Regions from separate parts of the Lysinibacillus fusiformis genome, predicted to be linked through region 4. Evidence: riboswitches for the same ligand, from Rfam matches in the RefSeq annotation. Region 4 holds a riboswitch; each other region holds the start of a gene.
The links. A riboswitch is a leader RNA that binds a small molecule or an ion and turns the genes downstream of it on or off. The one in region 4 is predicted to bind S-adenosylmethionine.
Positions count from the first base shown of each region.

Region 1 (8,034 bases), 1.3 Mb from region 4:
TGAAACATTTAATTGCTCAATAAGAGAAGGGGATAAATTACGTTGTGAAATTGTATTTAAAAACTTTCGCGTTGTAGGGTGCTTCGGTTTTGCAAAAAGTTCTATAGCTGTGCCGAATTCCACAACTTTCCCTGATTCTAGAACAGAAACCTCATCGCAAATTTTTTGAATCACATTCATTTCATGTGTAATGAGCAGAATCGTAATGCCTAATTCACGGTTAATTTTTAACAACAATTCAAGAATGGCTTCTGTTGTCTCAGGGTCAAGTGCACTTGTTGCTTCATCACTAAGTAAAATCTCTGGCTCCTGTGCCAAGGCACGTGCAATAGCCACACGTTGTTTTTGACCACCTGAAAGTTGATTTGGGTAACTATCTAGTTTATCTGTTAAGCCTACAATTTCAGCATATTTAGCTACACGGTTTTTTACTTCCGTCTCTTTATAGCCTAGTAGCTTTAAGGGAACGGCAATATTATTGTAAACTGTTGCTGTTTTTAATAGATTAAAGTGCTGGAAAATCATCCCGATTTTTTGGCGTGTTTGACGTAATTCATGAAGAGAAAGGGTCGTAATGTCTACATTGTCTATCACTACTTTTCCTGCTGTAGGACGTTCTAGTAGATTAACACAACGAATGAGTGTACTTTTACCAGCACCACTATAGCCGATCACACCATGAATTTGTCCCTTTTTTACATGAAGATTGATCCCATCCACAGCTTTAATGATGCCTTTTTTCGACTTGAATTCTTTTGAGATATTTTGTAATTGAATCATGCGATTGTTTGCTCCTTTCTCAACCTTCTAAAAAGCAAGAATCTGCTCGTCTTCCCATAGAGGAATTTCGGCAGATTCTTCGGCTTATAGAAGCTTCCTGAATGTATTACCAGCTAGGGATTACTGAACCTTTGAATTCTTCTTCGATGAATTGACGTACTTCATCAGATTGGTAAGCCTCAACGAACTTTTTAATTGTTGGGTCATTTTCATTTTCAGCGCGTACGACAATGTAGTTCACGTATGGAGAGTCAGTAGATTCCAATAAAATAGAGTCGTCTTTAGGGTTAATGCCAGCTTCTAATGCGAAGTTTGTATTTATAGCTGCTACATCTACTTCACTAAGCTGTTTAGGAATTTGAGCTGCTTCTAATTCAATGAATTTTAAATTCTTTTTGTTTTCTTCTACATCACGGATCGAGGCTGTTAAGTCTGCGCCATCTTTTAGCTTAATATAGCCAGCTTCTTGTAAAACAAAGAGGGCACGTGCTCCATTCGTTGGGTCATTTGGTAGGCCAAACGTTGCACCATCCGGAATGTCATCAAAGGATTTATATTTTTCAGAGTAGATACCCATTGGATTCAAAATCGTTTTGCCCACTGGGACTAAATCTGTATCATGATCTTTATTAAATGTATCGAGGAAAGGTTCGTGTTGATAGCTGTTCGCATCAAGATCACCTTCAGCTAAGGAAGTATTAGGTAAAACATAGTCAGAAAATGATTTTAGCTCTACTTCTAGCCCTTTTTCTTTTGCTACTTTAGCTGCTACTTCTGCAATTTGCTCATGTGGACCAGAAGTGACACCTACGACGATTTTCTTTTCATCAATTGCCTCTGCTTGGCCTTTACTATCTTCTTTAGAGCCACAGCCTGCTAGCGCTGCTACTAATGTTAAACTTGCTAAACCTACTAAAAATTTATTTTTCTTTTTCATGAAAACTACCTCCAAGATTGTTTTTATCGGTTTTTTGAAAATAAAAAAACTCTCTTACAAACTAAGAGAGGCTCATGAAAAGATGTCCTCTCTTATCTATCAAACGAAGATCGTTTGCAGGATTTAGCACCTTCCTTTAAAAAGGAGGTTGCCGAGCTTCATAGGGCCAGTCCCTCAGCTACTCTTGATAAGAGATTTATAATATTTTTTTGTAATTCCGATAGAACTAATATAATTTATAGGGTATAGTAAGTCAATAATTAATTTTTAAAATTTTTATATAATTATAATATTTCGACGTGAAAGAGGGATAACAATGTCTGTGAGAGTTAATTATGGTATAGGTTCATTTGGTAGGGTTATTAGTGCTCGACTTCTAATAGGGACAGATATCATTGAGGGAATTGAGGCGCTCTGTGAAGAGAATCATATTGAGTCAGCAACGATTGTTAGCTGTATTGGTAGCTTTCAAAAAAGTAGCTTTGTATATTTAGTGCCAGATGCAACAGCTCAGATTCAAGTTCGTTTTAGTGATGTGGTTAAAAAAGATGGACCACTTGAATTTATTCAAGGCTCTGGTGTGGTGTGTAAGCGTGACGGGGGATATGAAACACATTTCCATGGTTCTATGAGCGATCAATGGGGTGTTGTGTCAGGTGGGCATTTAATAAAAGGGGGAAATCCTGTTATTACTGCTGACATAGTACTGGCTGAGGTACAAGGTATTCAACATATTCGAAAATTGGATGATGAAACAGGTCATGTTCAATTTTATCCATTAGAAAATGGTTTAGGGCAGCCAAGGAAAATCGAAAAATAATGATCCTGTAGCTAGAGTTAGCTACAGGACACATGTTGTGGAAAAAAGATCATGTCACTAGCAGAAATAGACCTTTTAGCAAGGTGAGGGGTTGATTTCCGTTCCGCCAGCGTCCTTTCCAGGGGGCGTCCGATGAGCCGCTTCACTCACTTCCGTTCGCTCCAAGGTCTCCTCTGTGACGCTAAATCCTCCTAGGAGTGACGCTGGCTCCACTCCAATCAACCATTCTGTAAAAATGTCTTTCCCTCTTTCATACTAGTAGTAGTGAACAAAATAACTCATTATTTGTATGATTAGAGAGAGGATAGGCTCTTATTTTCAATGTGGAGAGATGATTAGTCACAACAACCCTCAATAAAAATGAGTAGTGTACACCTTCATTTTATTTGTACAACCTTTGTTAAGACGATAACACTTTTATGGATTGGGGTGGAAGGCCTTTTCACCTTTCACAAATAATCTATTGATGACATTGTCATTTGTTAAATAATTGTAATTGCTCGATTCTATGGATTGCTTCACGTAAACGTTCCTCGCTTACCAACAAACCGATACGGATGTAACCTTCGCCATATTGACCGAAACCATTGCCAGCTGCCACAGCAATATCAGCTTTTTCAAGCAATAGATCGGCAAATTGTTCGCTTGTATAGCCTAGTGGTACAGGGAGCCATGCGAAGAAGGAGCCTTTTGGAGCCGTAACATGCCAGCCGATTCTTTGAGCTTCTTCAATGAGTACATTTCGGCGACGCTCATAAGTAGCTCGTAGTTCATCCGCACATTGTTGGGAAGCTGTCAGTGCTACTGCTGCTGCTTGTTGAATAGCAGGGAATTGACTACAAAACAGATGATCCTGAATAAGATTAATAGCAGCAATAATCTCGGCATTCCCAACGGCGAAGCCTATACGCCAGCCTGCCATATTATAGGTTTTCGATAGGGTATACATTTCAATCCCAACTTCTTTTGCACCCTCTGCTTGTAGGAAGCTAATTGGTTTATTACCGTCAAATCCTATTGCTCCATAAGCAAAATCGTGTGATACGATAATATTGTGTTCCTTCGCAAAACGAACGGTTTCTTCAAAAAACGCGAGTGTTGCTGTACCACCTGTAGGATTGTTCGGGTAATTTAGGTAAAGTAGCTTTGCCTTTTCTTTCACTTCATCAGATAATGCATCATAATCAGGTAAGAAATCATTTTCAGCAAAAAGTGGCATCACTTCAAAATTAACATCCCCTAATACGACACCTGATAAGTAATCTGGATAGCCAGGGTCTGGTAAGAGCATCGTGTCGCCAGGGTTTAACACAGCTAAAGGTAGTTCAACTAGACCTATTTTTGTCCCACCAAGAATCGCTACCTCTGTGTCAGGATTTAGTTCCACATGATATTCACGTTGATAAAAGTCGGCAGCTGCTTGGCGTAATTCAGCAATACCTCGAAATGGTGAATATTTATGGTTTTGTGGGTTTTCAGCCGCCTCCTGTAATGCTTGAATGATGTGAGGAGGCGTGGGTTGGTCGGGATTTCCTTGCCCAAGGTTAATGACATCACGTCCTTCTTCTAAGGCTGTGTTTACTTTTTGAACGAGTGCTGCAAAAAATTGAGTGGGTAGTTGCTGTAGTTTTTTAGAGAATTCCATGCATAATCACCTTTTTCAGAATATAATAATTATTATTGAAGAATATGAAGCAAATAGTATTACTTTTTCTGTTAATTGTCTAGAGGAGGAATAGATATGAAAATCGGTTGTATTCAATTAAATGTTGGCTTTGGCAAAGTTGAAGAAAATTTTGCACGTGCTGAGGATAAGATTCGAGAAGCTGCAAAACAAGGGGCAGAAATTATTGTGTTACCTGAAATGTGGAATACAGGCTATGCTTTGGAAAAACTGCCTGAGCTAGCGGATAGCGATGGGGGGCGGACAAAAGCCTTTTTAGCTAAACTAGCTAAGGAACTAGATGTACATATTGTAGGTGGCTCTGTTTCAACAAAGAAAGGCGACAAATTTTATAATACGATGTATACCTTTGATCGTAATGGAGAGCTTGTAGGGGAATATAGCAAGGCACATCTTTTCCGTTTAATGGACGAGCATCTTTACTTAGAGGCAGGGAATGAAATGAATCGTTTTGCTCTAGGTGACATTGAAGCTGCTGGTGTTATTTGCTATGATATTCGCTTCCCAGAATGGTTACGTGCCCATGCATTACAAGGAGCAAAGGTATTCTTTGTACCAGCGCAGTGGCCAACTCCAAGGATTGACCATTGGAAAACATTGCTGCAGGCTCGTGCAATTGAAAATCAATGCTTTGTCATAGCAGTTAATCGTATTTCGAAAAAGGTAGAAAACTTTAATGGGCAGTCTATGATTATTCAGCCTTGGGGAGAAGTACTTTGGGTTGGTGCTGAGGACGAGGAAGTAGCGGTGATCGATGTAGACTTTTCGATTGTCGATGAAGTACGTGGAAGAATCCCTGTTTACGATGATCGCAGACCTGGACTGTATCAGGATGTAGTTGTGAAAGGGTAATAAAGGGGCACGCATAGGAGGGGAGATCCCCTTTTGAGCGTGCCAACTTTTTTTCTAGCTCTTATCCTCGATCAATGAATTGGCTAGTAGCATAAATTCAAGTGTAATGCGGTTATGCCCCTTCATAAAATTTTTTCCTAGTAAACTTTCAAGCTTTTTTAAGCGGTGATAGAGTGTTTGACGCACAATAAACAATTGGTTCGCTGTTTGCTGTTTAGAGCCATTTGTTTGTAAATACACCTGTAATGTTTCGAGGAGCTTGCTGTTGTTTTTTTCATCGTATTCAATAACGGGCTGTAAATAGTCGTATATCACTTCCTGTAAATTCACTTGCATTTGTAATTTATAGATTAAATGATATAAATGCAGATCATCATAAAAGAACGAGGACGTTTGTACCTTTCGACAAATATATAAGGTTTCTAGGGCAGTTTGATAGCTTTTTGGAATTTCATCAACATCACAAACCACTTTCCCAACGGCTATCTGATAGCCCTGTGTTTGCTGCTTTTTATAAAATTCAGTTTTGGGTAAGGAGGAAAACAGGTTATTTAATATATCACGAGTGGCTTTACTATCTTTTGTATGAAGTAAAATAAAAATAACATAGCTCTTTCTTTCAAATAAAAATGGAATAAAGCCATGCTGCTCAAAGAGATTACGATAATAAAGCTTACTATAGACAATATCCTCTTGTGCCTTTGTCAAAGTATTAGGAGAGGCTAAAATAAAGACAGCCCCACTAGATTGTGTGTAGTTAGCGTAATGTGTAACGATAAATTTATAGATTTCCTCCTTAGATAGTTTTTGATCAATCCAATCGGCTAAAATCGAAGCATCCTCAATATTCTTTTTTTCCTCAATATAAAACTCTCGCATTAAAAGCTGTGCTAACGCTGTTGCTGTACGATCCAATATTAATAATTCAAACTCTGAGAAAAGCCCATCTTCCCGATAAAGTGTTAAATCGGCATAATGTTGATCAAAAATAAAAATAGGCTCATGTTTAAACTGCTGAGTAGACTTGTGCAATGCTAGTAATTGCTGACGCTTTTTGTGTGCCATATTCGGAAAAAAGATAGGCGCCCGTCCCTTAATGGAAAACATGATTTGTGTTTTCAATTCATTATACATATTTTGTAAAATATCCTCTGTATTTTGCCCTAAGACTGCATTTTTGTTCAAAGCTTGTGAGTAAGATTCTAGCGAAGAGATCAATAGATATTGCTGATTGATAATTTGGCTATGTAAATCCTGTGTAATACGAACAAAAGGAACCGCTTCATGAAAAACGATAATAGGAAACTGATGACGGTTAGCTAGTGCTAATATTGCTTCAGGAACTGCTTGAATAGAGGAGCCATATTCAATACAAAGAGCGGCACAATTTTTTTGAATGATGGCTTCTATAAATGCAGTAAAGTCCTCAATGCTATGTTGGAGACTTATCCCCGTTGTTAATACTAACTCTTCACCAACTAAAAAATTATCAACATGTATGATTTCTAGAACATGTGCCCATTTGACGATTCTTGTTAATCCCTCATGACCTGCTACTACCTCTGCCTTTTGAAAATATTTATTGTTCAAAACATCTAGTACTTTTAGTTGAAACGGGCTCAATTTTGCCCCTCCTTTTGACATACTTACCTTCAGATTAATTTTAATTATTTCTGCTTAGTGCTACAAATTATCTTAGAAAATCGTTTTCAAATTATTTTAAGAATATTTAGTCTATTTTACATTATGTATAAAACAAAAGTATAGAATTTTACAGTTTGTCTATTACTTCAACGTTATGAAAGATGTAAGATTTTTGTAAGCGATCAAGCAATTTACTAAAAGAGGTGACAGATATGGGGCAACAAACGCATTTGCAAAGAGGATTAAAAAAGCGGCATATGACGATGATTGCGATTGCCGGAGTAATCGGTGCTGGTCTATTTATGGGAAGTGGCTCGGTCATTAACTTAGCTGGCCCAGGGGCAATTTTATCGTATATATTTGCAGGAATTATCGTTGTATTAGTTATGCGTATGCTAGGTTAGATGGCGGCTGTCAATCCAACGAGTGGGTCGTTTGCACACTATGCACATGAAGCCATTGGTCCGTGGGCAGGTTTTATGATTGGATGGCTGTACTGGTTTTTCTGGGTGATTGCGATTGCTTTAGAGGCCACAGCGGCAGCAGCCATTATTCAATATTGGTATGACGGGATTCCTTTATGGCTAGTAAGTCTGTTATTGACCGTAGCACTTACTTTAACAAATGTTCTTTCTGTCAAAGCTTTTGGTGAGTTTGAGTATTGGTTCTCTCTTATTAAGGTTGCAAGTATAGTCGTTTTTCTTGGTCTTGGTGCATTTATTATTTTTGGTATCGCCCCTAACTTTAATGCTGTAGGTATGACCAACTTAGTTGAACAGGGCGGTTTTTTACCAAACGGTTTTGGCGCTGTTCTAATGGGTGTCGTCATAGTTATTTTTTCTTTTATGGGGACAGAGATCGTGGCCATTGCTGCTGGTGAATCGGATGAACCTTTAGCAGCTGTTACGAAAGCTACCAATTCTATTACTTGGCGTATTTTAATTTTCTATGTGGGTTCTATAGCAGTTGTTGTGACGCTATTACCTTGGCATTCCTCAGATATTTTAACAAGTCCTTATGTAGCGGTACTTGACTATATTGGTATTCCTGCTGCTGCACAAATTATGAATTTTGTTGTTTTAACTGCAGTATTATCGTGCCTAAATTCAGCACTTTATGCTACATCACGAATGGTGTTTTCTTTAGCGGAAAAAGGAGAAGCACCAAAAGCGTTTTTAAAATTAAACAAAAATGGTGCACCTGTCAATGCCATACTTGCCGCAACATTTTTCTCGTATATTGCGGTCATAATGAATTATGTTTCACCAGATAAAGTATTTATGTTTTTATTAAGTTCTTGTAGTGCTATTAAGTTAA
Region 1 is NZ_CP070490.1:2,319,955-2,327,988, forward strand. Features, by position in the region: gene JTI58_RS11400 (methionine ABC transporter ATP-binding protein) at 1-780, opposite strand, end outside; gene JTI58_RS11405 (MetQ/NlpA family ABC transporter substrate-binding protein) at 887-1,717, opposite strand; SAM riboswitch class I at 1,807-1,911, opposite strand; gene JTI58_RS11410 (PPC domain-containing DNA-binding protein) at 2,034-2,537, shown strand; gene JTI58_RS11415 (pyridoxal phosphate-dependent aminotransferase) at 3,013-4,182, opposite strand; gene JTI58_RS11420 (carbon-nitrogen family hydrolase) at 4,279-5,073, shown strand; gene JTI58_RS11425 (PucR family transcriptional regulator) at 5,128-6,696, opposite strand; partial or broken gene JTI58_RS11430 (amino acid permease) at 6,930-8,034, shown strand, end outside.
Region 1: another riboswitch for S-adenosylmethionine. It lies ahead of JTI58_RS11405 (MetQ/NlpA family ABC transporter substrate-binding protein); the one in region 4 lies ahead of JTI58_RS17565 (YezD family protein).

Region 2 (8,034 bases), 2.2 Mb from region 4:
ACCTATGTTTTTATCAATTACAATTCAACATTGTCCATCTCAGTGATAATCAGACTATTTCTAACCATTTTACGCGTGTTAAAGAGCAACGTCTCCTCCCCGTTTCGCAATGTCACAGACTGCTAGAGGCCATTTATCAAAACCGCCTAGCGGAGGATGAGCACACGATTTTTGAGCAGCATGTGCACTTTCAAGAGCTGATGTTATTGCTCTTACATCAAGCTATACCCAAGCAGGTGCAAAAAAATGATCGCCAATCTGTTGAGCAGTCCATTAACCACTTGCATAAACATTTTGAAAAAGAGTGGACGGTTGAGCAGTTGGCCGAATTAGCCGATGTACCAAGATGGAATTATACGCGCATTTTCAAAGAGATTACGGGGCAAATCCCTCTTCACTATTTAAATAACATTCGTCTTGAAAAAGCTAAGCAATTATTAATGACGACAAATGATCGAGTATTTGAAATTAGTCAGTCTGTCGGATTTAATAATGAGTATTATTTCAATCGTCGTTTTAAAGAACAGGTCGGCATCTCTCCAGGGCAATATCGAAGAAATCAAAGCAGCAATCTACGTGTATTTGCACCATTTTTAGAAGATTTCTTTGTCGCCCTTGGGATTACGCCAATTGCTCAATTCAGTCATTCAAAATGGGGAAAACAAGACTATTTAGGTCTCCAAGAAGTGCCAGATATTGATGTACAAAATAGAGAAATGGATCAACTTCTTCACTATAAACCAACTCTAATTATGCTAGATTCTGGTGTAGAGCGTTGGGAATCCTTTCATCATTTAAGTGAAGTAGCCCCTGTCTGCCATATCTCACATCCTGGTGAGAACTGGCAATCTACTTTATTTAAAATTGCTGATTTAACAGGAAAAACTCCCTTGATGCAAGACGTGATCCTACAATATGAGGATAAGGTACAGCAAGCAAAGGGAATTCTTAGCAAATCCGTTTATGGGCAAAGTGTGGCATTTCTCCGTATTTCAGCCATTGGCATTACCCTATACGCTGGTCCTGAATGTGGCTATACGGGGCCCATTTTATATCGTGACTTAGGTTTAATGCCACATCCACTAGTATGGAGTATTCCGCACAATCAACGTAAAGCACAACTGACGTTTGATCAATTGCTGCAATTAGACGCAGATCACTTGTTTATTACATTTGATAAACAACATTCTATTTATGAAAATGAGGAACGTGCTATTTTAAAAACGCCCACTTGGAAAAACCTAGCCGCAGTTAAAAGTAAATGTGTCTATGAAGTAGACTTTTTAACATGGATGAATTATGGCATTTTATCACATAGTAAAAAAATTGATGATGTCTTGAATATCCTAGGCTAAACAAAAAGGAAGCCCACTATAGCTTCCTTTTTCAATGTTTTAGGACAAACTTGATACTGAAAGTAACACCGAAAGCCATTTGGCTACATAAGATAAGATATCAGCTATAGGATAGGAGGAATTACATTGTATTACAATCCTTATCCGTACTTTGTTCATCCCTATCATTATCCAACGTCGCCATCCGTCCATCAGCTTGCCGTAAGACCTATTCCTCAACATTTAGCAATGCCGACCACTAATCCCTTTCCACCTGTCGACACACATAAATTGAAAATTTCAGCTACACGGATAAAGGCGATGATGCAGCAAGCTCAATTACTTACGGATAAAATTGATAGCTCCCAACAATTTGCACATGATCTAATGAATGCTGCACAGCTTTCAAATAAAACAGAGGTTGATAGACTAATCACATCAACAGGCATCACGATGAAATTTGAAGCAAACTATACACCAGACAGTTTTAGAATACGTCTTATTGATCATGATTGTTGTGGAGTAACCTTAAACTTAAATTGGTGAAAAAACTTTAACCTTGTATCCCTAGTGAACTTGTAAACTATAAAAAACTATGCTAAAGTATTTGTATTGTTATTTCTGAAAATTCTTATATCACTTTTCTTATCAAGAGAGACGGAGGGATTGGCCCGATGAAGTCTCAGCAACCAGCTCAACAGTATGGTGCTAACTCCAATTGGCAAAATGATCCGCCTTGAAGATGAGAAGAAGAACTACCGTTGTTTTTGCAGGAGTCCTCTTCTATAAGGGGACTCCTTTTTATTTACCACTAATTTTAACAGAAAGCAGGGATATCAATGTCTAATGAACTTTTACAAGCATTGCAATTATTAAAATCAAAACAGTGGGTTGATTTAACACATACATTCGGCCCTAATTCACCACATTTTTTTATGTTTGAGGACGCTAAATTTGAAACATTATTTTCTCATGAGGATGGTTTTTTTGCCCAACAATTTACGTTCCCTGGTCAATATGGCACACATATCGATCCACCTATTCATTTTGTGCGAGACACTCGGTACTTAGAAGAATTAGAACTAAAAGAACTCGTTCTTCCCCTTGTCGTCATTGATAAATCACAAGAGGCTGCTAGCAACCATGACTTTTCATTAAGTGTTGAAGATATTCGTGATTTTGAAGCCCAGCATGGAGAAATTGAAGCAGGAACATTTGTAGCATTACGTACAGATTGGAGTAAGCGCTGGCCAGATAAGGAGGCATTCAGTAATAAGGATGCAGATGGACATAACCACATCCCTGGCTGGGGTTTAGAGGCTTTACAGTTTTTACTAAAAGAACGCAAGGTAAGCGCAATTGGTCATGAAACATTCGATACGGACTCTGCCGCTGATTTTCGTAAAAATAGCAAGCTAGATGGCGAATATTTCGTGCTTGAACAAGACACCTATCAAATTGAGTTAATGACTAATTTGGACAAGCTACCTGCGAAGGGCGCCATCATCTTCAATATCGTACCTAAGCCAGAAAAAGCATCAGGCTTCCCTGTGCGCTCATTTGCTATTTTGCCATAACATAAAAGTCGGTATAGCGTATACCGACTTTTATTTTTGTCCATTTCTTTTTTTGAATAAAAAGTAAGCAATAAGCATTCCTAGAATAAACAATAGGATGAGATAGATACTATAATGGGTTAAATAGTATCCAACAAATCGCCATTTCTCCCCAAGCATCTTTCCTAATGATATAAATGTGAACGTCCAAATAAATGCACCTGTATAGGCAAAAAGCGCAAACTTCCTATAAGGATAATTATTAATAGCTGCAATATATGCTGTCAAATGACGTACCCCAGGAATAAAATAGCCAATTAATAATAAGGTAGGTCCAATTTTTGTAAACATCTTTTTCGTAAAATCAATTTTTTGCTCTGTAATATGAATTTTAGGGCCATATTTCTGCAATAACGGTAAGCCAAAACGATAACCGATATAGTAGCTTAAAGTAATGCCTCCAACTGCACCAATCAGTGCACTGACTAAGGCAGGAATGTGTTCAAGACTTTCTCGGTAAACACTATAGCCTACATAAGTTAAAAAGACCTCATCAGGAAGTGGCAACCCAACAATGCCTCCAATTAGAATCACGATAATCCCAAAGTATCCGTAATGTTCAATTAGAGACTGCACGTGTTGTGCCATAAATCATCCCACCTAAAATTTATTAAAATCGACCTGCTATATAAGTTTCATGACAGTCTAACCTCAGCACTCTAAATGACTTGAAGTTGACGTAAAGCAAAATTGACACCGCCATCAGTAGATTTCTTTGTAACAAAATTGGCAGCACTTTTTAGAGCTGTGCTACCATTTCCCATGGCAATCCCTAACCCTACATACTCTAACATGTCAATATCATTATCCCCATCGCCAAAGGCAATGGCATTCTCAGGGCTAATATTAAAATAATCCAGTACCGCTTTAATAGCTAATGACTTCGAAACATCCTGCTGTAATACATTCACAATATAAGGATGCCATCGCTGCAAAAATATATTCGAAAATTGGCTAGCATATCTTTTTTCAGCCAGCTCATCTGCATACAGACACATGAGAAAAACCTCTTCATCTACAATTGTTTCATTTACAAGTGGAAAATCCCGTAAAGATAAAGTTTCTTGCATCGCTCTTAAAGCTACTGGACTTTGTATGCTATTCATGGACAGTTGCTCTGTAAAAAATGTTAGGCTATGCTGTTGTTCCTGCGCAAAAGCCTGTACATTTTGGACAATATCTTTAGCAATGGGTGTTTTATGTATGACAAGATCCTTATGTTTCACATAGGCTCCATTTGCTGTAATAAAGGTTTCAATCCCCAGCTCTTGTAACTCAGAGCACATGGATAAGGGTCTTCCGGTAGCCGCTACAAGATGGATTCCCTTGTCTTGCAATAGCTGAATAGCCTGTTTTGTACTTTCTTCCACACAGCCATCCTCGTAATTAATTAATGTGCCGTCTACATCAAAAAACACGATGTTATATTTCATTTTGAGTCCCCCTACATAAATAGTAATTTAGAACCACAAGAATCAAGTTTATTATTTCTTTTCCATGAAATATGTGAAAGTATTTTGACAAACTTTCAGCAAACTATATAACTTCCATTCGCAACACCGATAAAAACTATTACAAGCGTATTTATAATAATATTTAACTAATAAATCCATGAATATTTTTATTTTAATAATTCTAAAGGAGTATACCAAAGAACTCAAAATTGTTAAAATAAAAGATAATCACTTAAATACATTGAACGATAAATTCTTACGTATAAATAGAACAAAAGAAATAAAATTCTAGAGCACGCAAAGGAGTTGATTCTTATGGCATTTAACATTTACTACTATGAAAGTAGTGTAGATTGTAAATTTTGCAAAAAGCAGTTTACAACATATAAAGTTCGCCCTAATCGATATAAAATTATCGAAGAACAAACGGATTTCATGCCTGTTTATGATGGCCTAAACCCTTTGCTGTATGAAGTTGCCGTGTGTCCACATTGTGGCTATGCCTATCATAAATCTATGACACGGACATATGGACCTTTCATGCTACTCATTGATGAACTATACATTAAAGAGCTCCAGAAACCTATGGATATCTGTCAGGAACGTACAATTGATGATGCCATTATCAGTTTTAAGCTCGCCTATTTAGTATCCCGTGCATCAATGGAGGAAGCTCTTTTAATGGCGAATTTCGCTCTAAAAATTGCTTGGCTCTATCGATTAAAAAATGACGAAGAATCCGAAAAGCGCTACCTTTTTGCAGCTAGAGACTTTTATAGTAAATCCTTTGCCTCCAATCAAGAAGGTGGAGAGAGAATTCAGTTTTTACATGCTGAATTAAGCCTACGACTAGGTGACATTCCTGAAGCCAAAAAAGGATTTTCTCGCTTAATCGCTGATCGAAATGTTTCGGCGAAATATCGCAAGCTTGCACGTAATCGTTGGGAAAATTATAAATATGATGAACAACCTATAACAATTAATGAAATCATTAATTAATGGGACGAGGAGATGATTAGTTATGTTGCTATTTCAAAAGAAAATAGATGTGAGAGAAGAAGATATATTTTCAGAGTTACATCATTTTTTATTAAGAAAAAATAATCGCTACTTAACAAACGATGAAGTTGTCGCTTTAACAGGCGTATCATCCGAATTGCTTTACAAATGGGTAAAAGCAGGGAAATTAAAGAACTCCATTTTCCCTAATCTAGGAGCCCCTTGCGAACGATGTGGGCAGATTACACAAGCTAAAATTTGCGTAAGTTGCTCTTCCTCCATTGTTGGTACATTAAAACAAGAAGAAAAGGATCGTGCGTGGTTTAACCAAATTCAACGTAACCATGTAAGGGCAAGTACGTATCACTATAAATAGCATTCCTACATCTCCATCAATTGGAGGTGTTTTTCTTTTTATATAAGGAAATTTAAACTAAATTTAAACAAATATTCCCTTTACTTTAAACTTCGCTCCCTATAATTAGTATTACTATAAAGAAAAGGGCTGATAATGAATGAAGAAAGCTAGGAAGCATAAGGCTTTATTAAGTTTTGTACTGGCAAGTTTATTGACATTGAACGGAGTTGCTAGTGTCTCTGCCGCTGTTCCTACAACTGAGCAGGTTAATATTGAAAACGATTCTACAGTCAAACAAGCTAGGACTTCTAATGAAACATTACTTGATTGGAAAAAATGGGCGAATGATCATGCATACAGCTTGTCATCCATCCAGCCTGAAATGTTTAATGGACAAAAAATTCCCGCTAACAAATTTGAGGATTTAGAGATGTTAAAGCCCTTATTACACGATAAACGTATTGTCTTTTTAGGGGAAAGCTCGCATGGTGTGGCACAATTCAATCTCGCGAAAACACGTTTAATACAATTTTTACATCAGGAAATGGGCTATAATGTCCTTGCCTTTGAAAGTGGTATGGGCAATGTGATGAACGCTCAAGGACAAATTGACAAGCAAGCAGCTCTACAGACAATGAAAGATGCCATTTTCGGGGTTTGGTGGACAAAAGAAACTTTGCCTCTGTTTGACTATGCAAAATCAACTCAAGCAACAGAGCAACCTCTTGTACTTACTGGCTTTGATATTCAACAGCAAGGGCCATTTACGAACGGAGATTGGCTCCAAAACCCTAAGCTAGCTCAGCAATTCAGTGAAGCGGAGAAGCAACTTGCCGAATGGAGCTCAGGAAAAGATTTGAAAGGCTATCAGAAAGTAAAAGCTACTATAATGGATGTGTATAAACAGGTAAAATCACAAATTGAAACGAAAGAAAAAGAGTTACAGACAGCTTATCCAAATGAGCCTCATATTGTAAAATTGATGGATCGCACGCTAACAGATCGTATTCGGCTAGCGGACGAATATATAGAGTTAACGATTCAGTCCAACATCGACATTGAACAAAATATTATAGCATCCTTTTTACAAACTATGGAATGGCGAGATCAAGCGATGATGGAGAACTTACTTTGGTTAGCTGAAGAAGTTTACCCAACAGAAAAGTTTATTGTCTGGGCACATAACGATCATATTCGTAAGGCACAATCGGATGTAATGGGATCCCCTTACCCAGTTAAATTAATGGGAGAACGTTTACCTGATATGTATAAGAAATATAGCTATGTATTAGGTCTATACATGACAAGTGGAGAGACAGCAAATAATATGGGAGAACCTATGCCTGTTTTACCTCCTGTCAAAGGATCTATTGAGGATATTCTGTCTACAACAAATAAACCTTACACATTCATTGATTTGCGCAACCGTCAAAATGAGCGAGGCAACTCATGGATGTTTGAGCCTCGTTTAGCCTATAGTTGGGGTGTCATGCAAGAAAGCTTTGTTCCGCGCGACCAATACGATGGCATACTTTTAATAGATAAGGTCAATAAACCAACCTATATCAAATAACCTCTCTTACTAAACAAGAGCAAACTAGAGATCTAGTTTGCTCTTGTCATGCTGTTGAAAAAAGATGATGTCAACGGCAGAAAAAGCAACTTTACAAGGTGAGAGGTTGATTTCCGTTCCGCCAGCGTCCTTTCCAGGGGGCGTCCGAGGAGCCGCTTCACTCACTTCCGTTCGCTCCAGGGTCTCCTCTGTGACGCTAAATCCCCTAGGAGTGACGCTGGCTCCACTCCAATCAACCATTCTGCAAAGTGTCTTTACTTTTTTTCATAGTAGCATAGCGATCAAATCGCCCATTAACTGTATTCTTAGAGGGGATGAGCTCTTATTTTCAATGTGGAGAAGTGAAGCGTGACAAAACCTCTTCATAAAGAGTAGTGAACACCTTCACTTTATTTGAACACCTTTGCTAAAAAGTCAGTGGGTTGGAGTGGAAGGCTACTTGACTCCCGTGGGATAGCGAGACAGGCGAAGCCCTGCACGGAGCGGAGCGAAGGAAGCGATTCGGCGCTCGCCCACAGGAAAGCAAGTAGCCTGCAACGGAAATCCATTTCTACCTTTCAATTGACTGTTTTGTTTTAAGTACCCATCGATATAGAATCCCATTCTTCGCCTTGATACCCTATCATCCAAAATAAACCTCTACGTCTTTCCATCACAACACTTTCATTTAATGCTAAAGGAGTTGCTTGTCCATTGATGC
Region 2 is NZ_CP070490.1:1,422,834-1,430,867, forward strand. Features, by position in the region: gene JTI58_RS07085 (helix-turn-helix domain-containing protein) at 1-1,355, shown strand, start outside; gene JTI58_RS07090 (YuzC family spore coat inner layer protein) at 1,482-1,880, shown strand; SAM riboswitch class I at 1,977-2,083, shown strand; gene JTI58_RS07095 (cyclase family protein) at 2,174-2,911, shown strand; gene JTI58_RS07100 (DedA family protein) at 2,942-3,538, opposite strand; gene JTI58_RS07105 (Cof-type HAD-IIB family hydrolase) at 3,610-4,383, opposite strand; gene JTI58_RS07110 (DUF2225 domain-containing protein) at 4,720-5,403, shown strand; gene JTI58_RS07115 (hypothetical protein) at 5,426-5,779, shown strand; gene JTI58_RS07120 (erythromycin esterase family protein) at 5,919-7,334, shown strand; gene JTI58_RS07125 (DUF4272 domain-containing protein) at 7,910-8,034, opposite strand, start outside.
Region 2: another riboswitch for S-adenosylmethionine. It lies ahead of JTI58_RS07095 (cyclase family protein); the one in region 4 lies ahead of JTI58_RS17565 (YezD family protein).

Region 3 (8,034 bases), 1.4 Mb from region 4:
TCAAATATAAGTGTATCTCTCAAATCTTAAAAACCAGCTATTATAAAAATGAAGAATTTCTTAAGGTTTTAGCTTTTTTCTTCCACCTAGTGTTAAAACAACAATGCCTCCTAATAACATTGCTACCCCAAGCCAAGATACTATACTTAAATGTTCTCCAATTAAAAACACACCAAGAATTGCTGCAGTCAATGGTTCTGCTAATGAAAGTGTTACAGCTGTGGATGAACTAATTTTTTGTAGTCCATTTAAAAACAATAAATACGCTACGCTTGTACACATAATCCCCATAAACAGCATTGTCCATAAGTTGTGCACATTTCCTAACCAAAAAAATCCATTTTCTAGGGAAAACGGCAGTAAAAACAACGTGCAAATGGAAAACGTCATAGCAACTGCTGGTAATGCATCTTCCTGTGCCATTAATTTTTTACTTATGTTTGTATAAAATGCGAAGGCTAGACCTGCACAAAGTGCTAGTGTGAATCCGCCAATGTGAACAGACTCTTCTCCATTATTCATAAATAATAAAAGACATCCGATAATGGCCATCAATGTAGCAAGTCCCCATACCGCTGTGGGGCGTGTTTTCCATAATAGCCACTCTAAAACACCAGAAAACACCGGTGCACTGCCAATAGTAGCAACAGTTCCAATGGCTATACCTGTTAGACGAATGGATGAGAAGAAAAGACCTTGGAAAAGAGCTATACTAGCCGCAGCTAAAATCGTCCATTTCCACGACCACCTTAAAAAGTTAATTTTCCGCAATAAAATCGTAATGGCTAATAATAAACCGCCACCAATTGCAGAACGAATTGTGGCCACTGCTATTGGAGATACCCCTTGGTCCAAATAGGTTTGGGCAGTTCCAGTCATCCCCCATAGAATAGCTGCTAGTAATACAAACAATGGATTTAACATTTATCAACTCATCCCCGCTTCACTACGTTCTCAATACTAATCATACATATTTATCCAAAATCAAACAATTATCATTTTTACTTTTCTTTTCATTACCACAGTATGCTTTCTCAATAATGGACGTTATAATAAAAACAGTAAAAGGAGCGAATCGTATGTATAAAACAATTGAAGAGACAGCTTTTGATCTCGGTATGCCTGAGGATCAAGTAATGCGTCTAGTTTACGAAGGACGCATCCGTTCTGTTTACGATGGACAACAAATTCTAATCAATAGTGGCCAATTCAGCACTTATTTTAAACAATTGGAACGTATTAAAGAGGAAATTGAAATTTGGCGTTCTACTCCTATTCCAGAGGATATTGACGTCAAAGATGAAGACTAAAAACCCACCATTCATACAATTAAACATTGTTGAATGGTGGGCTTTTTTAAAGCTTTTATTAGATTGTGACAACAAATCCTGCTCTTTTCCCAATGATTTCAGCATAATCCTCTACCATGACACTCGCAGTTGGGTACATCCCTGCTCCAGGACCAACTAATGTTAATGTACCAATATAGTTAGTCTCTAATGCCACCGCATTAAACACATCATCGACTGGATAAAGTGGATGCTCTTTATCAACTAGTTGTGGACCGACTTTAGCAATAATTTTACCGTCAGCCCGTTTCTCCACTTCAGCTACATGGCGGTAACGCAGACCATTTTCACACGCTTCACGAACTTGTTCAGCAGAGATACTATCGATCCCAATCACTTCTACATCTGACCAATCTGGTTGCTCTCCAAAAGCTAAGGCACTTAAAATCATTAATTTTTTAAATGCATCCTGCCCAGATATATCATTATATGGATCTGCTTCAGCATAACCTAAGCCTTGTGCCTCTTTTAAAGCTGTTTCGAAAGACCAGCCCTGTGCACGCATTTTTGTTAAAATATAGTTACATGTGCCATTTAAGACGCCTTGTATACGACTTACATCATTTACAAGTAAAATATTTTTCATTGTTTTAATAACAGGTACACCACCAGCAGTAGTAGCCTCATAGCCTACAAAAACGCCATTAGCTTTTGCAAGATCCTGCAACTCTAAACCTCGTTTGGCAAACATCACTTTATTGGCTGTAATAACATGACATTTATGTTCAACTGCTCGCTTTAAATAACTGTATGCAGGCTCTTCGTTAACAATTGCTTCAAACACAACCTGCATACCTGGTTCTGCTAAGACTTCATCCATGCTTGTTGTCATTAAATGTGCTGTTCCTGGCACACGTTCGCGACTAGCATCTGTCACTAAAATCTTCGCTACCTCTAATTCAATACCTAATTTATTTTTTAGCTCTTCTCGTTTTTCATTTAAAATATGGTAGATCCCCTGACCTACCGTTCCAAATCCTAAAATCGCTGCCTTTATAGTTGCCATTCTTGTTATTCCCTCCAACTTACATTCCGCAGTTTCATTAAAGCTAATTCTCCATGGGGTTGTGTCATGACTATTTGACACCCACCGCAGTCTTTAGCCAACAACTCTTCTTTGTATGAGTTTCGCTATTTCTATATGTGTTGGAACACATACAAATTCAAATAATTCAAAATTTAACTTAAAGAAAATTGTAACGCAAATACATACATTGCACAAGAAAAATCTTTCTAGGAAGGACATTTGTTTTCTCTAGATGTGCAAAAGAAATCGGTTTCATTCCCTTTATTATACGTTTTATTAATCATTCTATAAGATTTGAACAAATATTGACTATTTACATTTCAATATACGAATGTCTTTCTTCTATTATATATATGTATGCTCGGACATTCATAACAATCCCTTTAAAGAAAAAACTCATTCCCTGTAGCAGCAGAGAATGAGCTTAAATATATGAGGGGGTTTTAACTTGCTTTTGAAAGCAATTGATAACGATATTGTGCTAAAGCTTGTTGAACAAGACTAATTTCTTCTTCTGTAAAATTTGGTATTGCATACGTACGTTCCACTAATTGAAATGTACCATATTTTAAGTAAATCTCTGTCGCAGGAAGTGAGATATGGCTCACACCGTACTGTTCATATGCCTCAAATACTTCCTTAACAGTATAGTCTTCCTCTTCAGCAAAAACATGTTCTTGAAATGCTGTATGACCAAAGACTTGCTGCCATTTTCTTTCGACTGATGTAAGAAGGTGTTGAATGGACTTATTGTTGACAAAGACATGCCCTTCATTTAGCTCATATATTAGATAGGATACAATGTTTTGTGCACTATAGATATTACCCATTTTAAACACTCCTTTATCATCAGTTTTTTTGGGAAGAGCAGTTACTGGCTAGGCAACTGCTCTTCTATATATTCAAAAGTGGGGGAGCACTTATGAAAACATTTACCTTTTTTAACAAGAATTTTCGTACCCTTAACTTATTTCCTAGTATATAACAAGGATTTAATTAAGTCAATAATACATATAAAATTACTTGGTATTATTTTTTATAAGGTTCTGATAATTAACGGATGTAGCAATTGGTTGATGTAGCAACGTTTAACGCATTACCAAATGAGGCCAATCGAATGAGAAAATACGTAAACGCTACAACATTCTTCCCTATGTTCTAAAGCTTAGGCTTCTACTGTTTGTTCAGTAGTTGTTGCCTGTGTAATGGCTTGATCTAAATCAGCAATAATATCCTCTATTGCCTCTAAACCGATGGATAAGCGAATGAGCGACTCGGTTACACCAGCTTGAACTAATTCGTCTGCTGATAGTTGCTGATGTGTAGTGGAAGCAGGATGAATAATTAATGACTTAGCATCACCTACATTTGCTACATGTGAAAATAGCTTTACGCTATCAATAAGCTTTCGCCCAGCTTCACGTCCACCTTTAATGCCAAATGTAAGCACTGAACCGAAGCCATTTCTTAAATATTTCTTTGCCAATTCATGTGTTGGAAAATCTTCCAGGCCATTATAATTTACATACTCCACAGATGGGTGGTTTCGTAAATATTCAGCCACTGCCAATGCATTTTCATTGTGTTTAGGGATACGCAAATGAAGCGTTTCTAAACCTTGTAATAAATTAAAGGCAGCATCTGCACTTAATGTTGGACCAAAATCACGTAATAATTGTACGCGTAGCTTCGTAGCAAAGGCCGCAGAAGCTGTATCAATTCCATAACGTAAACCATGGTAAGAAGCATCTGGTTCAGTAAAACCTGGGAATCGACCACTAGTCCAATCAAACTTACCAGCGTCTACAACAACGCCCCCTAAAGTTGTACCATGACCACCTATCCATTTAGTTGCTGAATGTACTACAACATCTGCACCGTATTCAATAGGTGTAGAACCGTAAGGAGAAGCAAACGTACTGTCAATAATTAATGGTAGACCATTATCATGTGCAATTTTAGCTACTGCTTCAATATCTAAAACCTTTAAGCTTGGATTACCATACACTTCAGCAAAGACTGCTTTTGTTTTATCAGTAATCGCCGCCTTGAAATTCTCTGGGTTTGTTTCATCTACAAAAATTGTTTTAATACCATAGTTTGGTAATGTGTTAGCAAATAAATTATAAGTACCACCATATAAAGAACTAGCTGCTACTATCTCATCACCAGCTCCAGCTAGATTTAAAATGGAAAATGCGATAGCTGCTGCACCAGATGAAAGTGCTACTGCTGCTGTTCCACCTTCCAATAAAGCCACACGTTTTTCAAACACATCAACAGTTGGATTGGTAATCCTTGTGTAAATGTTCCCTGCTTCCTCTAAGGCAAAAAGACGTTGCGCATGAGCAGTGTCTTTAAATACGAAAGCAGTTGAGCGATAGACAGGAACTGTTCGAGAACCCGTCACTGGGTCTGGCTCTTGACCGCCATGTAACAGCAATGTTTCTGGTTTAAAATTTGTCATTGTGTACCTCCAAATGGTTATTTTTTTTACGATGGTACCGGAGATGAGGAGGATTTTTCTGTAGAAAACAAAAACCCTCTTCAGCTAAGAAGAGGGTTGCGGTTGCAAGTTTTCCTCCCCTTATCTGCCAGATCCAAGTAAGAATCTGTAGGAATTAGCACCTTAGTAAGCTCGTTACTTACTGGTTGCCGGGCATCATAGGGCCTATCCCTCCGCCGCTCTTGATAAGAGTATGAGATTCAATTTCCATCGTTGTTACACAGTATAAACATAGAGTTTTTTTCTGTCAACATGTAAATTTTATTTTTTCCGAAACTTCTGTCTGCTCTTATACGTAATATGAACGCATACACTATTTTAGAAAAAATTTTGAGAGGAGGATTTTTATGGTAAAGGCCGTGATCACTTTTCTTATTATTGGCTATTTAATTGGCTGTATTCACGGCTCTAAAGTGGCACAGTTTTTATCGGGGGTTGATTTAAAAAAAGCGGGCCACGGCAATGCCGGTGCCTCTAATGCTACTCTTTCCCTCGGCTGGAAATATGGCGTTTTAGTAGCCCTCATCGATATTGGCAAAGGCGTTGTAGCTATTATCGGTGCACATTTTTATCTAGCGGACTTCACTCATTTAACAGAAGAACAAATATGGCTGCTTACCTACATTATGGCTGCTGGGGTCATTTTAGGTCATAATTTCCCTTTCTATATGGGCTTCAATGGCGGAAAAGGAACTGCCTCCATTATCGGAATTTTACTTGCTGTCGATTGGAAGATTGGTTTATTTGCACTTATTTTATTTGTTATTTTATCCTTTGCAACAAATTATTTAATTGTTGGTGTTCTAGAGTTTTATCTCGTTTTTTGTACAGCCACTTATTTATGGATTCCTGGCATTGGCCCAACCATTATAGCTGTTCTTCTTTTTGGCATAGCCATCATCCTGCACATAGAAAATATTAAACGTTTAGTCAATGGTACAGAGCCTAAAGTAACTTCTGCCTTTAAGAAAAAGAAATAATATTTTTATGGATATTTTTGTATTTTTTGTGATCATGTATTTTCTCTTTATCTACTCATATTGCTGTAAAAAACACCTATTCTGCGTAGTTTTTTTTCTACAATAAAAAAGATATATTCTTATCTTAATAAAACATTATCTAGGCCGATGTTATGGATAATAATCGTCATTTTTATCGTAGAAAGGATGAGAAAATATGTCTTCACCAAATCAAGAAGCTTCAAAACGTAATTTAAAGCCACTATGGATTGGCTTGGCCTTCGCTTTACTGATTATTATTACTTTTTTACCTAATAACGGTGATTTACCTATAGCTGGGCAACGAGCTTTAGCCATTTTAGCTTTTGCAGTCATCCTTTGGGTTACAGAGGCCGTTTCATATCCTGTGAGCTCGGCCATGATCATTGCGCTAGTAACTGTTTTACTAGGACTCGCTCCGTCAATGGAGGATCCAACTACAGAGCTAGGAACAGCTAGCGCATTAAAATTATCTTTAAGCGGCTTTAGTAATTCTGCCGTTGCTTTAGTAGCAGCAGCTCTTTTTCTAGCGGCAGCAATGCAAATTACTAATCTACATAAACGACTTGCTCTTTGGATTCTTTCATTGGTAGGAACGAAAACAAAAGCTATCGTATTTGGCGCTATTTTAGTCTCTATCGTCCTCGCATTTTTTGTACCTTCTGCTACAGCACGTGCTGGCGCAGTAGTACCGATATTGCTTGGAATGGTGGCAGCTTTTGGTTTACCACGTGATAGTCGGCTTGCTGCCTTATTAGTTATTACTTCGGTACAAGCAGTTTCCATTTGGAATATCGGTATTAAGACTGCAGCAGCTCAAAATATGGTGGCTTTAAACTTTATCCAAGAGCAATTTAATGTGGATATTTCATGGGGTGCTTGGCTACTTTATGCCGCCCCCTTCTCAATTATTATGTCTATCTTTTTATTTTTCATTATGATTGCTTTAATTAAACCTGAGACTAGCAATATCGAAGGTGGTAAAGAGGTCATCAAAAAACAGCTTGCAGAGCTTGGCCCATTAAAGGCTCCTGAAATTCGTTTAATCATTACATCCGTAGTTTTACTATTTTTCTGGGCAACTGAAGGAAAGCTACATCCATTTGATACGACAACAGTCACAATTATTGCTATCGCTATTCTATTAATGCCTAAAATCGGTGTGTATTCGTGGAAGGAAGTTGAGCCTCATATTCCATGGGGAACAATTATCGTCTTTGCGGTAGGCATTATGTTAGGAACCATTTTACTAAATACGCAAGGTGCTGCATGGTTATCAGATAAAGTTTTTGGTTCACTCGGGCTAGATACTATGCCTTTACTAGCAACCATCGCACTCGTAACTTTATTTAACATTTTGATTCATTTAGGCTTTGCAAGCGCAACTAGCTTAGCCTCAGCACTTATACCTGTGTTTATCGTTTTAGCCTCCACATTAACGGCTAATGTTGATCAAGTTGGTTTTGTTATTGTGCAACAATTCGTCATAAGCTTTGGCTTCTTATTACCAATTAGTGCACCACAAAACATGCTTGCCTATGGTACAGGCTCCTTTACAACAAAGGATTTCTTGAAATCTGGAATTCCATTAACCATTATCGGTTTCCTTCTCGTACTTTTGTTCTCTGCAACTTATTGGAAATGGATTGGATTATTATAGACTTTCATTAAATTAAAACGTAAAAGCCTTGAAGAAACAGACTATCTGTCCTTCAAGGCTTTTAAGATAAGACTATTGTTTCGTAAAAGCAGGGTCTTTCATCGTACCGTTTTTCGCATAGTTAACGTGCCATGATAGTGCTTTTTCTAGGTCATGTGGTGTGTGATGTCCACCCGTTGCCTCATTGGCATCATTAAAGTACTGCCACAGCTGCTCCCTATAATCAGGATGTGCACAATTATCAATGATAAGTCCCACTCGTTCTTTTGGAGCAAGTCCTCGTAAATCTGCTACGCCCTGTTCAGTTACAATGACATCAACATCATGCTCCGTATGATCCACATGTGAGACCATTGGGACAATACTTGAAATATCTCCACCCTTAGCATAAGACTTTGTCACAAAAATTCCTAAACGTGCATTACGAGCAAAGTCACCAGACCCTCCGATACCATTCATCATCTTTGTACCAGAAACGTGTGTGGAATTCACAT
Region 3 is NZ_CP070490.1:2,233,390-2,241,423, reverse strand. Features, by position in the region: gene JTI58_RS11080 (DMT family transporter) at 61-924, opposite strand; gene JTI58_RS11075 (MerR family transcriptional regulator) at 1,080-1,310, shown strand; gene JTI58_RS11070 (homoserine dehydrogenase) at 1,369-2,355, opposite strand; gene JTI58_RS11065 (hypothetical protein) at 2,820-3,206, opposite strand; gene JTI58_RS11060 (O-acetylhomoserine aminocarboxypropyltransferase/cysteine synthase family protein) at 3,542-4,843, opposite strand; SAM riboswitch class I at 4,961-5,074, opposite strand; gene JTI58_RS11055 (glycerol-3-phosphate acyltransferase) at 5,230-5,862, shown strand; gene JTI58_RS11050 (SLC13 family permease) at 6,059-7,540, shown strand; gene JTI58_RS11045 (succinyl-CoA:acetate CoA-transferase ScpC) at 7,613-8,034, opposite strand, start outside.
Region 3: another riboswitch for S-adenosylmethionine. It lies ahead of JTI58_RS11060 (O-acetylhomoserine aminocarboxypropyltransferase/cysteine synthase family protein); the one in region 4 lies ahead of JTI58_RS17565 (YezD family protein).

Region 4 (8,034 bases):
CCTTTCTTGACAAGTAAAAATGAAACGTTCAGCATGCTGGAGAAGAAAGCCTCTCTAGCATGTTTTTTTCTGCCCTGAACGCTTTATGTCAAATCAGCAACATAGTTTAAGGCATCATAACAATTATTACAGTTTCATAAAACGGGTTTGCTTGTTTGCCATGAGGGTAATTACCTAGTAAGCCATACAACTTAGGAGGAATTGAACATGATGAATGAACAAAATCCAAAAATTGAGGTGGCCCATACAAGGGATGAAATGCTTCACATTTTAGAGCATATGCGAATGGAAGGTTATCACCAAGACGATATCCATATTATTGCGAGAGATCCCCAACAGTTTGAGGATGTAAAATGGGATGCCGATGTGCAAACACATGAGGCTGGAAATTGGGTAGACCAATTCAAATCTTGGTTTACAGGCGACTCAGCTGTTACAGAGGGCTTAAAACGATTTAATCTGTCAGAGGGACAAATCGCTTACTATGCACATCTTGTAGAACAAGGAAGTATTGTCCTATATGCAGAACACGAGGATGATGTTGATACGCTTCAAACCTATCCAGAGACAGCGGAAGAGCAAGAGGAGCGTTTAAGAAATCAACAGCGTATGGCAGAGGCAGAGCAATATAGAAGATTTTTATAAAGAGAAAAACAGAGTGATCCCAGTGATCACTCTGTTTTATTGTATGACTTTTTCTTGTGCGTCTTTCTTTATAAAGCGTAGGGCATGGAAGTGCTCTAATTGAGCCACTAAATTCCCAATAAGAATGAAGCTACCACCAATCGCTAATTTCATAGTTAAGCCTTCTCCGATAAACATCATGGCAAACATAGCGGCAAAAATAGGTTCTAAGGAGAATATAAGGCCTGTATGTGTAGCAGAAGTATACTGTTGTGCAACAGTTTGACCAACAAAACAAAACGCACTACAGATGATGCCAAGCCCTAAAATAGCAATCCAAGATGTTGTGGAATTTGGCAATGTCGGTGTTTCGAATAGAAATGTTAAGCCAAGCGCATAAATACCAGCAAAGCCAAGCTGATAAATTCCGTATGAAATGGATTCTACATTTCGTGTGAATGAGCTGTTTAAAAGTAAATAAATTGAATAACATACCGCAGCAATGGCTACTAATAAATCACCTGTATGGAAAGTGAATGAGCCATGTGCTGTTAAGACAGTAATACCAATCATCGTACAAATGATCGCAAAGCTAACTGCTCGAGAAGGTAATTTTTTTTCAATAAAGCTGCTGAAAATCGGCACTAACACGACTGTTAGGCTCAAGATGAAGCCAGCATTTGAAGCAGAAGTAGACTGTAAACCAAATAAACTTAACGCGAACACAATGAATAATAAAAAGCCTTGAATAGCCGCATATTTTAATGTTTTACCATTTACTTTGATCATCCGTTTGTAAAAAATAAGTCCTGCTACGAAAAATGCGATGATACAACGCAATGCCACCACATTATAAACTGCCAATGTTTCTAGCCCCATGACCATAAAGGTATAAGAGAGCCCCCAAAACATTGTGACAATAACCATCAATACATTTGCTTTTCCTTGGATACTCATTATGTTCACCTACCATCTGTGTACTAAAACAGTTTTTATACTAAAAATTACTATATATCTTGTATTGTGATTAGTAAAACGAATGTTTATAATGAATAGGATTAAAAAAATTCATGTATATAGAGGGATTGCGGATGAGCTTAGTTAAATACGAGATTTTAACAAAGGTGGCAGAGGTGGCAAGCTTTACAAAAGCAGCTGATGCACTAGGGTTAACACAGTCTGCTGTGAGTCATGCCGTGTCAAGTTTAGAAAAAGAATTTGGTTTTGCTCTCATTCATCGAAGTCGTGTAGGTGTAACATTAACGAGTGAGGGACAAACGATGCTAAGGGCAATGCGTCAGGTTTTGGATGCGCAGGAATTATTACAACAGGAAGCAGCTCATATTCTTGGCGTGACACGTGGTAAGGTTCGAATTGGTGTAATTTCAAGTATTTCTTCGAATTGGATGCCAGAAATTGTTCGAATTATGGATAATCAATTTCCAGGAATACAGGTGGAGTTACGAGAGGGAGATTACTATGAAATTGAACAATGGCTTTTAAGTGGTGAAGTGGAAGTAGGGTTCTTGAATGGTCAAAAGTCAGAGCAATATCAATTTACTGAGTTACAACAAGACCCATTATTATGTATTGTTTCCGATAATAGTCCCTTATTTGATAAGACAGAAATTGATATCGTAGACCTAGAGGATATGCCATTTATTATGACTTCCTATAAAGGGACAAATGATGTCAAGGTGCTATTAGAGCAATATCATATAAAGCCGAATATTCGCTTTGAGCTTTCTGAGGAGGTAGGGATTCTTTCTATGATTTCACATCATTTAGGGATTAGTATTTTACCCCAATTGGTTATTCAAAATTTACCACCAACATTGAAAGCGATTCCATTAAAGCAAGGTGGCTACCGCACCATTGGGATTGCTATGAAACACCATGCTTCACCCGTTACAAAGAAATTTGCAGAGATTTTAAGCGCTTGGTTAAATGAACAAAACAGCTCCCTACGATAGTCGCTATTGAAGCATATCCTTACATTACGTTAAAATAGTATTTGTATATATTTCAGAAAATAGGTGAGTGTATGGGGACATTACAAGGCAAAACCGTACTCATTACAAGTGGGGGAACACTTGAAAAATGGGATCGTGTACGAGGGCATACGAATTTATCAAAAGGCACAATGGGCTGTTATTTAGCAGAGGCGGCGCTGGCTGCTGGCGCTAACGTAGTATATATGCATGGTTACTTTGCACAGCTCCCAGAAAACCACAACAAAATGACATTGATAAAATTTGAAGGCATAGAGGATTTAGGACAAAAGGTGTGTCATGCTGTCCAACAACAAGTCGATATCGTCATTATGGCTGCTGCTGGCTCTGATTGGGTCATTGACAAGGTGTATGATCAATCAGGTAATTTAATGGAGGAGGCGGGGAAAATGCCTTCCGACGAACCACCTATTATTCATTTTAAAAAGGCGCCAAAAGTGTTAGGACAAATCAAGGGCTGGCAACCAAAGGTAACATTAGTAGGCTTTAAGCTCGAAGCGACGGATGATGAGGAGTTCTTGCTAGCTCGCGCAAGACTGCGTATGGAAACAGCCAATGCTCAATTTATGGTAGCAAATAGCTCCCAGTCTTTATACGGAGGGGACGAGCCTCATTGGATCGTGCCTGCTGAAGGCCAACCAATCAAGGTGATGGGGAAGCAACAGACCGCACAAGCTTTAATGGCCTGTTTACAAGAACAATAAAATCAAGAACTGTGCAGAGGCTATATTTCTGTGCAGTTTTTTTCTTTGCTTCTGTGGTTAGATATATTGACATAGCATACAATACGGTAGGATTATGTGTGAATAGCCTATAAAATTCTTACATTTCATAGTATTCAACTAGGTTTTCTAATATTTTGTATTGACATTCCTATAGCAGAATTATAGAATTATTTTCAAGAAACGCAGTACTCTTATCAAGAGAGGTGGAGGGACTTGGCCCAATGAAGCCTCGGCAACCGAAAAACAGGTGCCAAATCCAACAGATGGTGTCTGAGAGATAGGAGGGGCTATCAATCAGTTTGATGCGTTGGCCTCTTTATGATCAATAAGGATAAAAAAGAAGGGGTGTATCGTATGGCTCAGTCGGTAAAAGTAGATGATAAGAAATTAGAGGCAATTGCGAAGGCGATTCAAAATCTTGAATTTGGTGAAGTGCATATTACGATTCAAGATGGTGTGATTGTGCAAATTAATAGGCTTGAAAAGCAGAGATTTCCGCAGAAAAAATAACAATGATTTCAGTAGAACTTATGTCAAACGGCCACCTATAAGCATGAAGGATTTCCTTTGCTTACAAGTGGCCCTTTTTTGTGTAAAAGCTAGCTATAAAAGCTTTTTGGTATAGAACCGATATGACGGCGATGATAAAGTAAAGGCTCTTTTTGAGCATTTGTAATGTCTACCACCTGCCCAATAAAAATGGTATGGTCGCCAGCATCAATTTGCTGAAACGTTTTACATTGTAAATTAGCTGCTGTATCATGTAAAATCGGTAGTTCAAAAGAGGAAGTTGACCACTGTGCTTGTGCAAAGCGATCAGGGATTTTACTTGCAAATAGTGTACATAAATGTTCTTGATCACTCGCTAAAATATTGACCGCAAAATTTGGCGCAGCCGTAAAATAAGGATGGAGCTGAGATTTTTTATCGAGTGACCACAAAATAAGGAGCGGGTCGATTGAAACAGATGCAAAGGAATTGACGGTTAAGCCAATAGGTTTTGTGTCATGACATGTCGTGACAACTGTTACGCCTGTAGGATAATTACCTAATGCTAATTTAAAAGCAGCTACTAAATCTGTCATTCAAATCACCTCTTTATGAAATTAGTGAACGGAGTTTGTAGGTAAACGAAACTTTTTTTCATATCCTACTAGTAACTCCTTTTCTTGAGTAAATTTTAAACCAATCAAACATACAGGTAAAGGTAATGGGGAAAGAAAGGGGAATGGCCATGACTTTATATTTTGATCATCTGGTTCATCAAGTGGAATCACCAGAAAATATAAAGGTTTTCTTCAATAAACGAAATGTCCATACAGTGAATGGTGGGCAGCACACGATGTGGGGGACTTATAATACGTTAAGCTACTTTGGCTTAAGCTATATTGAACAAATTGCTATCTATGATCGTGATTTATTTGAGCAAGCGGCACAATACCCATATTCCCTACATTATACGTTTAAACGTGATCAAGAGCGCCAGGGATTTTCTCGAATTGCCCTGCGCACAAAAAATATTGAGGAAGAGGGTCGGCGCTTGCGAGCATTGGGCTATGAAGTATATGGGCCAGATGCATGTAGCCGAACAAGACCAGATGGCACTGTTGTAGAATGGAAGCTACTGCATTTTGGCGAGCCAGATCTTCCAATCGATTTTCCATTTTTGATTGAATGGGCGGAGGAAGATGAAGAGCGTTTGGCTCAACTAAAGGCAAGTGGTGCCATTGATGTAAAACAGGCTATAACGATGGAATCCATCCAATTCTATGTCAAGGACATGCAGGCAACCGTCCAGCTGTGGCAAGAGGCGTTGCAGCTACCAGAGCCTGTGCAATATGAGCAGTATATGTCACTACAGCTACCGAATATGCGTTTAGATTTCTATAAGGAAGAGAGCGCAGTAGCCATGACACTCGGTCATGTCAAAGAAGGACCATTTGGCGTGACATTAAAAGATCCAAAACGTACAAAGGAAACGTTAGTTTGCCCAGGCGCTTTTTATTGGATAAATCGATAATGAGAAAAATCCACTTCATCAGAGAAGTGGATTTTTACATGTTGCTGAACTAGAAGAAAAAGACTTTTTCATAAGGCGAGAGGTTGATTTCCGTTCCGCTAGCGTCCTTTCCAGGGGGCGTCCGAGGAGCCGCTTCACTCACTTACGTTCGCTCCAGGGTCTCCTCTGTGACGCTAAATCCCCTAGGAGTGACGCTGGCTCCACTCCAATCAACTTGCTACAAAAGTTGACTTTATTAATCTTTTATCATTTCCATAGTGTAAAGTAATTAGTCACGACAACCACTAATAAGTGAAAACCCTTCATTTGTATTTGTAAATACCTTTACTAAAACGATAACCCTTTTGTGGATTAGAGTGGAAGGCTTTTTGATTAGTAAAACCGGCGAAACCCTACACGGAGAGTCAGCGTCAAGCAAGTAGCCTGCAACGGAATTCTATCTTCACCTTTCTATTTGATAGAAAAATCCACTTCAACAGAGAAGTGGATTTTCGTTGCCTATTATTATTCTATCGTCATTTTTTTCGGTGATTCTGTACCTGTATACCAATCCAATTCAATTTCAAATGAATACTTGTCGCCCTTTTTTGTATAGGAGTATTCGATTTTGAGCTGCTCACTAGGGCTAACAACAGTTGGCTCTGTGCCTTGAACAAAAGTGAATTCACCATTTTCTTTAAGCTTTTTTGCGATTGTTTCCAGTGTTGCGGCAAATTCTGCTACACTTTGTCGTTCTTTATGCTTCAAAATAACTTCTGTCATTGGTTTATTTTGTTTTTGCATCAAAATCCCTCCTTACGTATTGTTACTTCTATTATAACATGGAAGGGTCACTAAGCTTTTTTAACAACACAAAAAGCGGATGAAGGAAACGATCCTTTTCCTAATCCGCTGCTAATCTGGAACTACACGGATAGCCCCATTCTGCTTATCGTTTTACAACATTTGATGCTTGGGGTCCACGATTGCCTTCCACAACATCAAATGAAACCTTTTGACCTTCTTCAAGTGTACGGAAGCCTTCCTCCTGGATGCCCGTAAAATGAACAAATACATCTTCGCCATCATCACATTCAATAAAGCCATAACCCTTTTCATTATTGAACCACTTTACGATCCCCTGTTGCATAAGCATTCGCCTCCAATGCGCTTGAATGTAAAATAAAGTTAACTAAGTCGTGCTATATTGAGAAAATGTGAAAAAATTGCATTTTCTCTTAGAACATACAGGAATTGAACAAAGTTGTCAATCGATTGTCGAAATGCTCGTATATCTGGCTTTCTTTTTTTTCACAATTAAGACTATAATGGAAATGAACAACATAGAAAGTAGGATGCCAAATGACAACGAAAAATCAACCATTATCAGATTTAGAAATCGCTAGTCAAGCAGTGATCAAACCTATTACGGAAATTGCCAATGCTGCGGGTATTCCAGACGATGCCCTTGAGCAGTATGGACGCTACAAAGCAAAGATCGATCCATTAAAAATTACAGCTCAGGGCGAGGATGCAAAGGTTGTATTAGTCTCAGCCATTAGTCCAACCCCAGCAGGTGAAGGGAAGTCGACGGTAACGGTAGGACTGGCAGATGCCCTTCATCAATTAGATAAGAAAGTGATGGTTGCTTTACGTGAACCATCATTGGGTCCCGTAATGGGCGTAAAAGGTGGAGCAACTGGCGGTGGCTACGCACAGGTAGTACCGATGGAGGATATTAATTTACATTTCACTGGTGACCTTCATGCGATTACAACAGCTAATAATGCTTTATCTGCATTCATTGATAATCATATCCATCAAGGGAATGCATTAAACATTGATCCACGACGCATTATTTGGAAGCGTGTAATGGACTTAAATGATCGTGCCCTTCGTAAGGTAGTGGTGGGATTAGGTGGTCCTGTTCAAGGCATGCCGCGCGAGGACGGCTTTGATATTACGGTTGCCTCTGAAATTATGGCGGTATTCTGTTTAGCAACAAGCATTGAGGATTTACGCGAGCGCATTGCAAGTATCGTGATTGGCTATACTTTTGAGCGTGAGCCTGTCTTTGTGCGTGATTTACAGGTAGAGGGTGCCTTAACACTATTATTAAAAGATGCCTTTAAGCCAAACTTAGTCCAAACATTAGAGGGAACACCTGCCATTATCCATGGTGGTCCATTTGCGAATATTGCTCATGGCTGTAATTCCATTATGGCGACACAAACAGCTCGTAAGCTAGCTGATATTGTGGTGACAGAAGCGGGCTTCGGCTCTGATTTAGGTGCTGAAAAATTCATGAACATTAAAGCCCGTAAAGCTGGCTTTAAACCAAGTGCGGTAGTTATCGTAGCGACAATTCGTGCATTAAAAATGCATGGTGGTGTACCGAAAACAGCGCTTGTAGGTGAAAATGTGGAAGCACTTCTACAAGGAATTGAAAACTTAGCTAAACATGTTGATACAGTTCGTACATTTGGCGTTGAACCAATTATTGCCTTAAATCGTTTTATCACGGACACAGAAGCTGAGCTAGAAGCTGTTCTGAACTGGTGTCAGGAAAATCATGTTCGTATTGCTCGTACAAATGTCTGGGAAGAGGGCGGTAAAGGTGGTCTAGCCCTAGCTGAGCAAGTACTAGCTGTGCTAGAGGAAGAAAACAACTTCT
Region 4 is NZ_CP070490.1:3,619,928-3,627,961, forward strand. Features, by position in the region: gene JTI58_RS17540 (Dps family protein) at 1-17, shown strand, start outside; gene JTI58_RS17545 (general stress protein) at 208-645, shown strand; gene JTI58_RS17550 (DMT family transporter) at 682-1,581, opposite strand; gene JTI58_RS17555 (LysR family transcriptional regulator) at 1,716-2,597, shown strand; gene JTI58_RS17560 (phosphopantothenoylcysteine decarboxylase domain-containing protein) at 2,669-3,340, shown strand; SAM riboswitch class I at 3,550-3,645, shown strand; gene JTI58_RS17565 (YezD family protein) at 3,716-3,871, shown strand; gene JTI58_RS17570 (flavin reductase family protein) at 3,961-4,446, opposite strand; gene JTI58_RS17575 (VOC family protein) at 4,596-5,381, shown strand; gene JTI58_RS17580 (amphi-Trp domain-containing protein) at 5,886-6,164, opposite strand; gene JTI58_RS17585 (cold-shock protein) at 6,310-6,510, opposite strand; gene JTI58_RS17590 (formate--tetrahydrofolate ligase) at 6,723-8,034, shown strand, end outside.